DNA from 4 places in the Rossellomorea sp. H136 genome. Region 1 is predicted to be linked to each of the others. Evidence: riboswitches for the same ligand, from Rfam matches in the RefSeq annotation. Region 1 holds a riboswitch; each other region holds the start of a gene.

Region 1 (3,666 bases):
TATTTTGCTATAGCATAATAGGTAACTACCAAAACAAGAAAAGTAATTGAAAACCCTACTTTATACGCTATATTTTTGTGTTCGTTTTTGTTCTTTTTTATTAAGTATATAACGAAAAATGTAATACTTATTATGATTAGTAACACAGGAATAATAGTCATTAATAAGCTAGTATTCAGCTTGGATTACCTCCTTTCTTTCTTATAGAGGTTCCACGTTAAAGAAAAGTGCCCATGTTACCCCTACATAAACTCCATTACCCTTATTATTAGCATTAATTCTATTTTTTAGCAATAACCATTGACCCGTAGAAATACCTGCTACTGCCCCAACTGGAGGGAAGAAAGCGCCAACACCAGTTACTACAGTTCCTCCAGCCGCAATCATATCTAAGTACTCATTTGCATACCAATTTGCATAGCTATTGCTCATTTTTCTATCATATCCCCACCAATGATAAGTCCATTTTCCATAAACAGCGGAAATAGTAAAAAGATTATCTTCAATACTTAAATCATCATTAATAGTCACAGAACCTTCTTCAGCCAGCTTATTCATTTCAACAAAATGTGCTTCTAATTTTGCTAAATCATATTTCTTAAATAATTTTTTTGGAGCATTAACCAGTTCAAATTTACCATCCTCTGTTACGTTAACAAACGGCTCAACATCTTCAATCATTTTTTCTTGCTCTTTTTGAAGTTTTTCTTGCTCTTTCTCTATTTTTTTCAATTGTTTTTCTGACTCATTAGCTGCAGCATAGCTAGGAGTAACAACTCCTAAGATTAGCATTAATGTAAAAAGACTAGCTATAATTTTTTTCATTCTCTTTTCTCCCTTTTTTTAAAATTATTCTTGATTTTGCTTGCTTTATCTCTCTTCAGATAATATTTATGATGATTTTGGAATACTCACACTACCCTCACCAAACAGATTATCTTTTCCTGTTACACCCAAATCCTTAGACCAGCTTTTCAAAACATTATTGACTTGTTCAACAGTACTCTCTTCATTCGTCTGAGCTATTTGATTCCGCTGTAAAACATGAGCAACTAATCCAGTTAAGTGAGCAGTCGCATAAGAGGTACCTTCGCTCTTCGAAACTTTTTCATGATCGAGAGTAAGTATTGGAATTTCCGTTCCTGGAGCTGAATAATCAATTTTCCCTTTTGAAACAAAACTTGGTAGGATATTCTTTTCATCGACAGTTGTTACAGAAATAACATTTTTATATGCAGCTGGATAATCGCTATCATCTTTAAAATTGTTACCTGAAGATGCTACGATAACAATTCCATTTTCTATTGCTTTTTCTACTACTGCCTCTAGTGATTTATTACCGTGAGATCTCCCTAGACTTATGTTGATAATGTCAACATTTTGATCTATACACCATTCAATACCTTCAATAAGATCTTCTAACTTACCTCGTCCATTCTTATCTACAACTTTTACAGAATATAAATTCACCTGAGGATTTATTCCTTTAGTCCCAATGTGGTTATCAATAGCTGCAATAATCCCAGCTACTGCTGTTCCATGTCCTGAATCGTCAATTGAAGGATTACCAGGCGAGATAGTGTTATATTCTTTAACTACCTTACCTTTTAAGTCAGGATGTGATATATCAATTCCTGTATCAAGTATGGCTACCTTAATGTTATTTCCATTAAATTCATCCAGTGAATCTACATTTAGGTATTCAATCGTCCAAGGCAGAACTTGATTAGACTTTGAGAGATTACTAGTTAAAAAGTATGCTCCTATAACTGTAATGATTAACAGTAATATGAAGTAATTTTTGCGTTTTACAATAATCACCACTTAAAAATTTTTCTGTAAAATATGGCCATAAATTACACTAGGTATAGGTAATGTTTCCATCCATTACCTATTACCTAGGAATATTTAAACATACATTTACTTCTTTTACCATAAAAAAGTCAAATTATTCCTAGAAGAATATTTTAAAAACTTACAATTTTTTCATCATTACTAGTAATAGGGTTTTCTTTTAGTAAAATTGGAACAATAAACCCCACACAAACATTTCTGAATATCACTGCGTATTCTCTCGGTCTTTGTATCCCGTTTATCGTAATGGGGTTGTTCATTGGTGGATATGTAATGATTATTATTGGTTTGATGCTTAATTTCGAAAAGATGGTTTATTTTGCTATATAGGGAACAAGTATTCAATATTATATTTAAAATCTATTTAAGTAATGGAAAAAAACACACTAATTGGTTAGAGATATATAAATCGAGTTCATTATTAACTCTTCGTATTCTATTTGCTGTTTAAATATTTAATATCCCCACACTCCATTCGAAGTGCGACAAAAACTAAAAATATGTCGAACTTTCTGTTTTTTTATTCATTACGTTAAACAGTAATGGTACTATTATTTTACATAGTTGTATAGTTTTAGAAAAAAGGCAAACCTTTCGAAAGATTGGGACGCAAAGCTACAGGTCTAAGTTAATAAACAGCGATGACGGCTGAGCTACCTAGAATAGTACATATTTTAGGAGGGTAATATATTGACTACTGCAAATACTTGTGAAAATGAACTAGATCAAGAATGGATTGAACTCATTTTTGAGGCTCGCAATCTAGGAATTTCAGTTGATGAAATTAGAGAATTTCTAAATAAATCATCTCGTCCTCTATGAGGTCAAGATGATTTACTTGCTTCGTTCTTTGTATAAAAATTGGAAAAGAAAGACCTTCTCCAGGTATTCTAGAGAAGGCAACATAAAAGCTATGAAGGTTTTTACTATGTGCTCTATTTTATTATCTGTAATTATTATTAAACTTATTCAACACGAATATATTTTTCATTGGCTGTTACATAGAAAGTTTTACCCTTTGAATTTTCCACTTCAAATTGATAAGCATCATCCACTTTCAATTTTCTTACGATGATTGGAAAACCATATCCTTCTGTTAAATAATCCACTACAAATTTATCATCCCACGATGGCCTGGAATAAAATCGTAATTTTGATACCCTACACTCAGCTCTCTTCCCCACATAAGATGAATTTTTCAAAGTTAAATTTTCTCCTGGGTAGATGACATCTGATATTAACCCATTTAGGGATTTCAATTCACTTACTGATAGGTTATTATCTTGAGCAATCTCCCACAGTGTGTCACCGGACTTTACCGTGTATAAGCTTGGAGAAGATGATGGAGAAAGGTCTTTCAAAAGATATTTTAATGGATCCACAGCTTTACTCTTTTTAATATCCCACCTGCCTTTGTGCAACTCGAAGTGAAGATGTTGACCAAAAGAATAACCAGTGTTTCCCATGATACCGATAGGTTGTCCCTGTTTAACATGATCTCCTTCGCTAACCTTTCTCGATCCGGTTCTCATGTGTGCATAAAGAGATTCCCATGTTTGACCATTAATTTCATGAATAATACGGACACACTCACCGTATGAGGATGATAAATAAGACTTGGATACTTTACCAGTTGCTGATGCTACTACTTCATTTATACCACCCTTCGCGATATCGATTCCATTATGCATTCTAGCCACACCATTCAAAAAATCTTTACCGAAACGAGAAGTGATTTTTCCTTGCGTTGGATAAATAAACATATTTTTTCTCTCCCTTTTTGAATCTTTATATTTTAAAAAAGCCCTCCGG
Region 2 (3,666 bases), 1.3 Mb from region 1:
TTAGGAGACATGGTCGATCAAAGCGACTCGTTGGAGGAATGGGTGCACTCGTCTACAAGCGTCGGTTTCCTCGACAAAAGAAAGGCTCCGTACGTGACGATTGCCGGGAATCATGACTACGGTAAAGGAGATCCTTATCTTAAATATTATGGATCAGGGCGTTTTTCGGACAAATCGTATTATAAAGGTTCTTCCCCTACTGGATATAGTTCGTATTCCATCATTAAAGCGGGAAGTTATCATTACTTATTTCTATCCCTCGACATGGAACATATGAAAAAGGACATTCCTTGGGCGAAGAAGGTTCTAAAAGCACACCCAAAAACACCGACCATCCTTCTTTCTCATCAAATCCTCGACATGGAGGGAGTCACTCCCATGGAGACAGAGAGGGGGACATTGGCCTGGGATGAACTGGTCCATCCATTTAACCAGGTATTTATGACAGTCAATGGACATCACCATGGCTCCATTCACAGAATGAAACAAAATGCAGCAGGTAATCCCGTTTTACAAATGCTTGTCGACTACCAGTCAAGCTATCACGGGGGCAATGGATGGATGAGGTTTGCAGAATTCGATGAAGCAGACGAGATGATTTCGTTTAAGACCTATTCCCCATGGGTGGATAAACTGCCGAGGCCGCAGAAAACGTATTTTGATGTAGCGTATTTAACGGGGGTGCGCGATCAATTCAAAGTACCATTTGATTTTGAAGAGCGTTTTGATTTTGTTGACCAGTGATATTTGGGTTTGGATCTGAATAAATACAAAAGCATGAATACATAATTTCATGCTTTTTTAATGCAAATCTATGCTCCGTAATCTCCTCAGAGTCAGAGTCAAAGCGATTGGCTTAAGCGGGCATCTATGGAAAGGGATGTAAGGATTATATGAAAGTAAACAAACTAATACTATATAGTATATTTTCTGCGTTTTCTTGAGTAAATAAAAACAACATCGTTATACATACCCATATGTGAGAATTTATGATCGGTGAATTTCAAACTATCTTTCCTTTCGAGATCAAGAATTTGGAAAAGGACTGGGTGGTTTTCGAATGGATTTTTGGTTTCGCAGAAATGGAAGAGTGACGAAAAAGCCATTTCATAGGCACATCGGTGTGGGTATCTAGTCAATTGAAAGTCAAGAAATCTTATTAGTATGAAGTGATTAGTTCCAAAGTGAGAAAGTTGTCGATAAGTATTTTTACCTAAAATATAGATTATTCTGATTTTTCTTATATAATGTAAATACAAGTAATATTTGTTAATATTTAGATTAATAGGGGGATGGCGAATGCCTGGATATTATATGAAAGAAATATGGACACCATTAAAGATAGTGGGGATTAAAATTTTTAAATCAGAAGAAAATAGTATCTTTATGAAGGTCCTCCAAAAACCAAGGAAACGTATTTTTTAAAACTAATATATTAAATACTTCTAAAACGCGTGCGATAAAGGCAAACCCATTGAAAAATGGCGACGCAAAGCTATAGGGGCTTAAGTCTACAAGATAATGCCAGCCAGTTACCGTGTACGCAAATATTTACACAAGTTAATCAAGATACTTTCCTGAATTTTTCCTTCATTAATATTTTAACAGATTTATGCCTTTTATTTTTCATCCCTTACCATGCTCCTCATGGTATTAAATTATCAAATGGCTCTCACCCTATCCCCTATTTTCTGTTATAGTAATATCAATGAATATTTCGACAATAACCGGAATGAAGGGACTGCCATTTTGATGACTAGTGCTTCTGTCATACTAATAGAATTTCTTGAAAATCATTCAGACGAATTTTTACATAATTGGCGTAAGAGTGTCGTCATTTCAGATAATGATCTATATAAAGAAGAAGTGTTGAACAATGGGGTTAAAATGTTTCAGTTAGTAAAGCGTGCCATTGAAACACCTCTCAGTGAACAGGAAATTACTTATCTCGCCTACAAGACCGCCCTGGAACGGGTAAACGCTAACGTGAATATAAGTGAGTTTGTCTATAACGTAAATGTCGGGAAAAGTATTATTATCAAATGGGTGAGTAATTCAGGAATTGAACTTCGGGAATTGCAGCCCATCATTGAAGAAATCAACGCGCTTTTCGACCGTTTTTCCTACTTAGCCGTTAGAAAATACACGGAAATTAAAGAACAGCAGCTTCAGGAAAAGGAGTTGTATATCGATCAAACCCATAAAGAGCGGCTGACGATCCTGGGACAGATGAGCTCAAGCTTCGTCCATGAATTCAGAAACCCCCTCACGTCGATCATCGGGTTTACCAAGCTCTTGCAAAACGGTTATCCAGACTTACCTTACTTGGATATTATGCAGCATGAGCTGGAGCAATTGAATTACCGGATCTCCCAATTCCTGCATGTGTCGAGAAAGGATTTGATTGAGAGTACCAGGGAAGAGATCATCCTTACAGAACATCTGGAAGAGACCATTGAATTTCTGTATCCGAGCCTTCTGGATGGTGATGTATCCATTGACTTTCAGTGCGATGCTGACATAAAGGTGTTGGGAAATAGGGATGAGCTTAGACAGGTCTTTCTTAACCTCATCATGAACTCCATTGATGCCCTTCAGGAAGTTGAGGGACAACGTCAAATCACGGTTTCATGCGAAGAAGAAGCAGGTAAAACAAATCTTCAAATCTCCAATAATGGCCCGCGGATCAAAGAGGAGACCATCGAAGCCATTTTCGAACCTTTTTACACGACAAAAGACCTCGGAACGGGAATCGGTCTATATATTTGTAAAAAGCTGATTGAAAAGCATGGCGGGGAAATTCGTTGTCAGTCGAACGATGAGTGGACGACGTTTACGATCGGTATTCCCGTTGAATCTAATATTGTTATTTAATTGACTATTGATTATCGGAGTCAGGCACAAAAACTTAGTTTTTGTGCCTGGCACCGATTTTTTTAGTATTTTATAGCAATTGATTTAGTGATTCATAGAGTGTGAGTGATATAATTGGAATAGGAAAATATTATCATTTCGGTTGGGTGGGGGTAAGGTCTTGGTACATAATGAAAAAGGGGTTACGTTACTTGAAGTGCTTTTGTCTATAACGATCTTATCGATTATCCTTTTGTCTATAACGAATTTTTTCCCTCAAATGGGGATGATGAATAAACACAATGAAGAAAAGTCTCAGGGAATGAATTTTGCTAAGCAGGTATTGGTAGATTGGAAGACTTCTCAAAGGGTTATTGACTTTATAAAAGCACCGGCACCAGCCAATCGGCCTGAAGAATATAAGAGTGAAGACGATAGCTATTATTATTTTAGTACTATAAAGAATGACTTTGATGTACATATCAAAATTAAAAAGGAATCTGACTTACATTCGACTCCGTCTAAAGCTCACTTGATTCAAATTCAATTGCAGGAAAATAATGACACCGTGAGCGAAACATACGGTTATTTGACGATCGGTGAGTAAGGGGGGATAGTTTGTTACAGAATGAACGTGGATTGACTCTTGTTGAAGTTTTAGCTACATTAACAATTCTATCAATTATCGGCGTGGTTATTTGGAATGTGTTTTTTCAAGGTCTGGACTATTCTGATAAAGCTGTCACCCAAAATTCGATGCAACAAGAATCGAACTATTTAACGATGAAACTGACAAGAATCCATCAAACCGCT
Region 3 (3,666 bases), 1.9 Mb from region 1:
GGTTTCTTAATGATATCCGCGGTCTTCATGTAAAGCCTGAAGATGCCAGGGAAGCAATTCTTCATGCACAATCCGGAACTGTAGAAGAAGGTTGTGTAGGAGCGGGAACGGGAATGCTTTGTTTAGGGTATAAAGGTGGTATAGGGACGAGCTCCAGGGAGTGTGCCTTTGGAGATGAGAAGTATACGGTGGGAGCCCTGGTGTTAACGAATTTTGGTCAGAGGAAAGATTTAAGGTTACCTATCCAAAACGCTTTGGAGGATCATAATACACCGGATGGATCAATCATGATCATCCTTGCGACGGACGCACCTCTAAATGAAAGACAGCTTAAACGACTGGCGAAACGTGCTTCATTCGGGCTTTCAAGAACGGGTTCGTATGCAGCCCATGGGAGTGGTGATGTTGTACTTGCGTTTTCTACAGCTCACCGCATTCCACATCAGCCTTCCAGTGATAATACAATTCCTTACGGTTTCATTAAAGAAGACGGACCGATCATCTCTACTCTATTTGAAATGGCAGTGGATAGCGTAGAAGAAGCCATATGGAACTCTCTCTGTAAAGCGGAAACCACAACGGGCAGGAATGGACGGAAGGTGGAAGCGATACCTTTAGATTTGGTTTATGGACTGACGAAATAAGACCTGAACCTTTATTCGTTACCTCTTTAGTATTATTTCTTTAATGGAAATTTATTTAACCATCCATTAAATGGGGTATACCATACATATGCGTGAATTATTTGGTTGAAGGAAGTGACAGTCATGAATTATACCCCTATGCCTCTTTCGTTTTTCCAACAGCCCACTTTGGAACTTGCAAAGTCTTTGTTGGGATGTGTGTTAGTGAAAGAGACGGAGGAGGGAACAGCTTCAGGTTATATTGTGGAAACGGAAGCGTATTTAGGGCCAAAGGATCGGGCGGCTCACAGCTATGGGAATAGACGGACGAAGCGGACGGAAATCATGTTTCATGAAGCCGGCAGAATCTATACATATGTTATGCATACTCACTGCCTGGTCAATGTAGTGAGTGGGGAAAAAGAAAAACCCGAAGCGATTCTCATTAGAGCGGTCGAACCCCTTGATGGCTTGGAGCTAATGGAAAGAAGACGATCAGGTCATGTGAAAAAAAATTGGACAAATGGCCCGGGAAAACTGACAAAAGCGTTAGGCATTTCCATGGAGGATTACGGAGGCAGCTTTCTGGAACCCCCTCTCATCATTTCAAAGGGATACCATCCTGAAGACATTGTGGAAGGAAAACGAATTGGGATCGATAACACAGGGGAAGCCAAAGATTATCCGTGGAGGTTCTGGGTAGAGGACAATCCTTATGTATCAAGATGATCATTTTTGGGAATTTTCTAATAATCAATTAAAAAAATAACCCATAAGTACTATGTTTGTGGTATATTTTTCTTGTAAGGAAAAATCATATACTGACAATTCGAATGGGAGCTTTGAACCTAAATGATAGATGGGCGCTTACATTTAGGGGAGCTAGTAGCGCAACCGACCACATACGAACGTAGGAATACGTTTTTGTGTGGTTTTTTTATAATCTATAGAGAGTATAGGGGTCCTATGAACATCTTTACTATTTTTCAAAACGACTATATTTATCATGATTTTCAGCCCTTATATGAAATGGGCAAGCATCAAACCCTCTATGCATATGAGGGCCTGTTACGAAACAAGTATAACGAAAATCCCGAAAATGTTTTTCAGTCTGCGATAAAAGCGAATATCTTGTATAAGCTTGATACCTTATCCATTTCAAAAGCTCTTGAAAGTTTTTCAGAGAATGGACTGAAGAACTGTAAGTTATTTCTTAATATTTATATCACAACGATTCTTCACCCAAGCTTTCATACCTATTTTTATGATCTCATGAAGAAACATCCTGACATATTGGGGCGTCTCGTTCTGGAGATTAATGAGTCGAGTGCTGAGGAGCTGTGGCAGAATCCAATATTAAAAGAGTCTCTCAAAGAACTTAAGCAATATGGTGTTTGGTATGCGATTGATGACTTCGGGCAAGGCACTTCCTCCATCAAGAAATCTATTGAATATGAACCTGAAATCATTAAGATGGATCGCTATTTTGCTTTGAACCTAGCTCGAGACGATAAGAAACAACGATTCCTTTCCTTTTTCAATCAATTCTACGGTAAGGATACGTTAATTGTGTTAGAAGGCATTGAAACCAAACAGGATATGCAAGTGGCAAAGGACATTGGGATTACAATAGGGCAAGGCTTTTATCTGGGAAGGCCGAGTCGGTTATTGGCTTAAATGAGAATGGTGACTCTGAAATACAGGAGTCACCTTTTTTCGAGGATATCTGACGTATTATTATCCGAATTAAAATAAAATTGAAAATATTTAACATTTCCATTAAACTGAGGAAAAAGAGAAAAAAGGGGATCAGGGTATGAGGCTTCTCACATTTCCGCTGAAATTTATGTTCTATTATATTCTCGGGTTAATTGGTATTTTGGCCGTGAGTATTGCTCCTGAAGTATTTAAGGAGAGGGGTCTGTACAACTTTGTCGGTTTCTTGGAAGAGTTTTATAAGTTTGTTTTTGTTTTTTTAGACGGTGAAAATTGGAGCTATTCATATAAAGGGATAACCGTCGATTTTCTGGACATGCTTTGGGGTCCTTATCTGTATTCTTTACAGATTATCGGTGGAGCTTTAGGCTTGGGTCTGGGAATAGCATTCATCCTTACCATCTTCACAGTGTTTTTGCCCCGGTGGGTTACGTCTTCTCTAAAGAAAGTATTAAACCTCTTTGAGACGGTGCCTGACTTAATGTTTGCGTTTATGCTCCAGCTTCTCATTGTCTATGTTATTAAATATTTTGGCTTTGAGTTGATGAATTTCACGGAGTATGGGGATGAAAAGATCTTCCTTGCACCAATCATTACATTATCGATTATTCCCATGATCTCTTTCTTTCGTATTCTCCTTTTTATTACGGAAGAAGAAATGCTAAAGCCACATATAGAGTTTGCCCAAAGTAAAGGCATGTCGAAAGGGAGGATCCTTTTTGCTCACATATTGAAAAATATTTCTCCCAGCCTGTTTTATCATGGAAAGCTGATCATATGGGGGATGCTGTCGAGCTTATTCATCATTGAAACGATTTTCAATATGAGAGGAATCACGTATTATATCGTTCAAGACTTCAGACCAATGGTCATAGCCATCTCACTGATTATGATATACACGCCTTTTTTTGTAGTGTATCAAGGTGTATATCTATGGATTAATCGGGAGGGAAGCGTCGACCACACCAAATATAAAAAGGAAAAAATGAAGTGGAAAGAATGGAAGATATGGAGCTGGCTTTCTACTATAAGACGGCTTTGGTGGCAGCATATGCATAATGGGAAGTTTGCCATCGGGTTTAGTGTCATCTTTCTCTTGATTGCTGTCAGCTTCCTGTATCCAATGATGAAAGAAGATCCGATTAAACAAATTCAGTTTATGAAGAACGATGAGGGACGAATCATCAGTGCACCTCCACATAAGCCATTTGGAGAGATGATCTTAGGATCGGATTTCTTCGGGTATAGCATCCTCGATCAACTGATCGTCGGGGCAAAGTATACCCTCTTATTTGCATTGGTTGTCGCTTCTTTAAGGGTGATAGGT
Region 4 (3,666 bases), 1.1 Mb from region 1:
CTATCAAGTAAACGGATTGATTCTATTAATGGGTTGCTTGATCGGGGCTTGGGGAAGCTTTATGTCTGTACGTAAATTCTTAAAAGTGTAAAATTTGATAGGTTGATAGAAGCTGAAAGGAGCATGCCGCTTGAACAAGAAGTATTTCATATCATTATCAATTGCAGCAGCATTAACAATCGGAAGTCTACCAACGTTAGGGACAACTGCTAACGCTCATTCCTCCGTGGAGGAATTACAGAAGCAACAAGAAGGCATTTCTTCTAAAAAAGAGGAAATCAATGGCAAGATTAATGAGAAAAAATCACAAATTAACCAAAACATCAATAAACAACAAGAAATTCAATCACAGATTGCTGAAATCAGTACAAAATTAAAAGATACTGAAACAAAGATTGCCGATAAATCAAAAGAGATTGACGAAACAACTGAAGAAATCAATAAACTTAAAGAAGAAATTGAAGTTCTAAAGCAAAAGATAGAAGAGCGTAACGAACTATTAAAAGAACGTGCCCGGGCGATCCAGGAAAAAGGCGGCTCTGCAAATTATCTTGATGTATTACTTGGGGCGGACAGCTTCGGTGACTTCATCAACCGTGTAACAGCAGTGAACACGATTGTTAGTGCAGATAAGAAAATCATGGACGAACAAAAACGTGATCAGGCTAAATTAGAAAAGAAACAAGAAGAAGTAGAAGGCAAGCTTGCAGAATTAGAGTCTACTAAAGCAAGTCTAGAATCTCTGAAAAAAGATCTTGATAGTCAAAAAGCTAAAAAAGCGGATTTATTCAAGCAGCTAGAAGCTCAGCAGGCATCTTTGGAAGTGGAGAAAAAAGATCTTCAAACTGAATCTGATGAGCTTTCTAAAATGGAACACCAGCTTGAAGGTGAAATCCAGGCTGAACAAGCACGTTTAGCGGAACTTGCACGCCAGCGTGAAATCGAACGCAAGCGTCAAGCGGAGGCTGAAGCGGCAAAAAGTGCAGCAGCACAACAACAAGCAACAAACAGCAGCGGCGGTTCTTCTCCTGCTGATACAGCTCCAAGTGCTCCAGTAAGTGCTGGTGCATGGACAGCCCCAGCTTCTGGAACGATTACAACAAACTTCGGCTGGGATGTATTAAACGGTAAGAAACGTTTCCACTATGGTACGGATATCGCGGCAAGAGGCAGTGTTCCAATCTCAGCAGCAGCTGATGGATATGTCATCAAGAGCCACTATAGCTCAAGCTATGGAAATGTCGTTTACATCACTCACTCAATCAATGGTCAAACGTTCACAACGGTTTATGCCCACATGGCTTCTTCATCAGTAAGCACTGGACAAGCAGTCAACAAAGGTGACAGAATCGGTTACATGGGTAACACAGGATATTCTTTCGGACAGCATTTACACTTTGAGCTTCATGCAGGTTCTTGGAATGCATCTAAATCAAATGCTGTAAACCCACGTCAATATATTAACTTTTAATTAGAAAACCCCGCCATGTGCGGGGTTTCTTTTATTGGATATCTTTATTTGGCCAGCATTACATTAATATGTAAGGAAATGGAATGGAATATTATTCTCATGACTGTTTTCATATCCTTTTCCTTCTAGTATAATGACAACTATATTACCTAAATATTAAAATAATGATTTGTATAGTCCTTCGTAAAGGCAATCTAATTGAAAGATTAGGACGCAAAACCACGGGTCTTCCATTTTTTATAATACAATAATGATCACCGGGTTCCCGAAAATAATGGATTACAATGAATACTAATTAGGACGTTTTATTAGTATCATTTTGCCTGCCATTCTGGTGGGATTTTTTTATCTATATGTCCATTATAGTAGGATTTGAATCTGTAGTAAGGATGATGATGTTGGAATCGACTGAATTAAAAAGGCAATTAAGAAGTTTTTGTAGAAGGAACCGTACTGCATTAAAGCATACCTATGTTGGTGAATATACAGCAGAAGAAATCAGTGAAATGCTTATCCAGAGTCTGGGTGCTGAAGAGGTTAAAAAAATTCTAGCCGATATTGATATAATCAATCGTCGAAACGGAGATACAGTTAAATATTTTATGCTTATTTTAGAGGGATTGAAAGCAGCATAAGAATACATAAAAACCGAATGCCGGTCTCGAATGGCATTCGGTTTTATTTATGTTTCAACAGTAGTGTGTAAGTCGGGGAGTACTCTCCTGCAGGTTGTAGGCAAATATCATTGCAAAAAGAAAAAGAGTATGGTTTAATAACCATATGCGTTATAAAACGTAATCATTACGATTAACAAAAAAGGAGTGAATCAAATTGGCTAAAAAATCAAAGGTAGTAAAAGAGAAGAAGCGTCAGGAGCTTGTTCGGAAATATGCAGATTTGCGCAGGGAGTTAAAGGAGAATGGTGATTATGAAGCGTTAAGAAAGCTGCCGAGGGATTCCTCACCGACACGAATAAATAGTCGTTGTGAAGTGACAGGGAGACCGAGGGGGTATCTCCGTAAATTTAAGATGTCCCGTATCGCTTTTAGGGAGTTTGCTCATAAAGGGCAGATACCCGGAGTCAAAAAATCAAGCTGGTAATCCACGAAACTATAAGGAGGAGTAAGAATGAAAAAAGAAATTCATCCTGAGTATCAACAGGTGGTATTTATGGACACGAACAGCGGTTTTTCCTTTTTAACAGGATCTACAAAAACATCCAATGAAACGATTGAGTGGGAAGACGGGAAAACGTATCCTTTATTAAAAGTAGAAGTAAGTTCAGACACGCATCCTTTTTATACAGGACGACAGAAGTTCTCAGATCGTGGAGGCCGTGCAGAACGCTTCTTGAAAAAATACAACATGAAATAGTGAATTTATTGCTGTCAGAAAGAATAGTTTGAGGTATAGACTTATGCCGAGGTGACTACGATGAACGAACATTTAATGGAAATTGTCGCAAGGGATATTGTTGAAGGCCTGCCTAAGGGAAAAAGGGACATCTATCAATATGTAGTCGGTCTTGAAGATGAATTGGCGAGCCGATCCGAGACGTCAGAGGAATTTATGGCCTTACTTGTGAAACATTCTCCTCATCAACAGGCAGCCTCTCATTTTAACATGAGCTTTGGAGAGCTGATGAAACGGATGAGGGATATCGAACAAGAGATTAATACGAGATTAGATCAGAAGCTGCAAAATGTAACATGGATTGATTATACAGAAACCATACGGTCGATGAAAGGACCAGAAGCAATAAATTCAAGTTACTTCTTCTTCTCCATGGATCATGCTTATACTAAATAAGAAGTATTAGTATAGAGTTTAAATCGTAATCATTGCGTTATGAAGAGGTTTCTAAATGAGGATGCCGGGATATAAATGAACAGGTGAATTTCTTTCTATAAAGCGGTTTTTAAATAATTTTTTTGAAGAAAAGCAACATGGAAAAAATCCCTATACGAAAGCCCTAATTAAGGAATATAGAGGCTGGGACAAAAGTTTTTTATCCTAAATCAAACCCGAACAAACCTGCCTCTTAGTGCGCAGATTTGTTCGGGTTTATTATTTGTTTTCTAATCATTTGATTTTAACTGTTTCCAGCGGTTGATTGGAGTGCAAGACGAAGACTCCTGCGGGAAAGTAGCTTATGTGAGACCCCGCAGGCTTGCCAAGGAGGCTCACGGGCTACC

The links. Region 1 has a riboswitch for cyclic di-GMP ahead of ACYH0O_RS16530 (anti-repressor SinI family protein). Riboswitches for the same ligand answer to the same signal wherever they lie in the genome.
Region 2: linked by a shared signal. The riboswitch ahead of ACYH0O_RS22525 (histidine kinase N-terminal domain-containing protein) and the one ahead of ACYH0O_RS16530 (anti-repressor SinI family protein) in region 1 are both predicted to bind cyclic di-GMP.
Region 3: linked by a shared signal. The riboswitch ahead of ACYH0O_RS01090 (EAL domain-containing protein) and the one ahead of ACYH0O_RS16530 (anti-repressor SinI family protein) in region 1 are both predicted to bind cyclic di-GMP.
Region 4: linked by a shared signal. The riboswitch ahead of ACYH0O_RS22045 (hypothetical protein) and the one ahead of ACYH0O_RS16530 (anti-repressor SinI family protein) in region 1 are both predicted to bind cyclic di-GMP.

Annotation. Positions count from the first base shown of each region.
Region 1 is NZ_CM166371.1:3,222,155-3,225,820, forward strand. It holds gene ACYH0O_RS16520 (hypothetical protein) at 202-825, opposite strand; gene ACYH0O_RS16525 (S8 family peptidase) at 892-1,824, opposite strand; cyclic di-GMP riboswitch class I at 2,429-2,515, shown strand; gene ACYH0O_RS16530 (anti-repressor SinI family protein) at 2,545-2,676, shown strand; gene ACYH0O_RS16535 (peptidoglycan DD-metalloendopeptidase family protein) at 2,820-3,617, opposite strand.
Region 2 is NZ_CM166371.1:4,476,765-4,480,430, reverse strand. It holds gene ACYH0O_RS22530 (LamG-like jellyroll fold domain-containing protein) at 1-744, shown strand, start outside; cyclic di-GMP riboswitch class I at 1,455-1,540, shown strand; gene ACYH0O_RS22525 (histidine kinase N-terminal domain-containing protein) at 1,753-2,874, shown strand; gene ACYH0O_RS22520 (type IV pilus modification PilV family protein) at 3,035-3,460, shown strand; gene ACYH0O_RS22515 (type II secretion system protein) at 3,472-3,666, shown strand, end outside.
Region 3 is NZ_CM166371.1:193,486-197,151, forward strand. It holds gene ACYH0O_RS01080 (DmpA family aminopeptidase) at 1-644, shown strand, start outside; gene ACYH0O_RS01085 (DNA-3-methyladenine glycosylase) at 768-1,352, shown strand; cyclic di-GMP riboswitch class II at 1,452-1,532, shown strand; gene ACYH0O_RS01090 (EAL domain-containing protein) at 1,590-2,300, shown strand; gene ACYH0O_RS01095 (ABC transporter permease subunit) at 2,440-3,666, shown strand, end outside.
Region 4 is NZ_CM166371.1:4,369,157-4,372,822, reverse strand. It holds gene ftsX (permease-like cell division protein FtsX) at 1-91, shown strand, start outside; gene ACYH0O_RS22050 (murein hydrolase activator EnvC family protein) at 131-1,471, shown strand; cyclic di-GMP riboswitch class I at 1,650-1,741, shown strand; gene ACYH0O_RS22045 (hypothetical protein) at 1,825-2,106, shown strand; gene rpsN (30S ribosomal protein S14) at 2,303-2,572, shown strand; gene ACYH0O_RS22035 (type B 50S ribosomal protein L31) at 2,600-2,845, shown strand; gene ACYH0O_RS22030 (hypothetical protein) at 2,906-3,280, shown strand.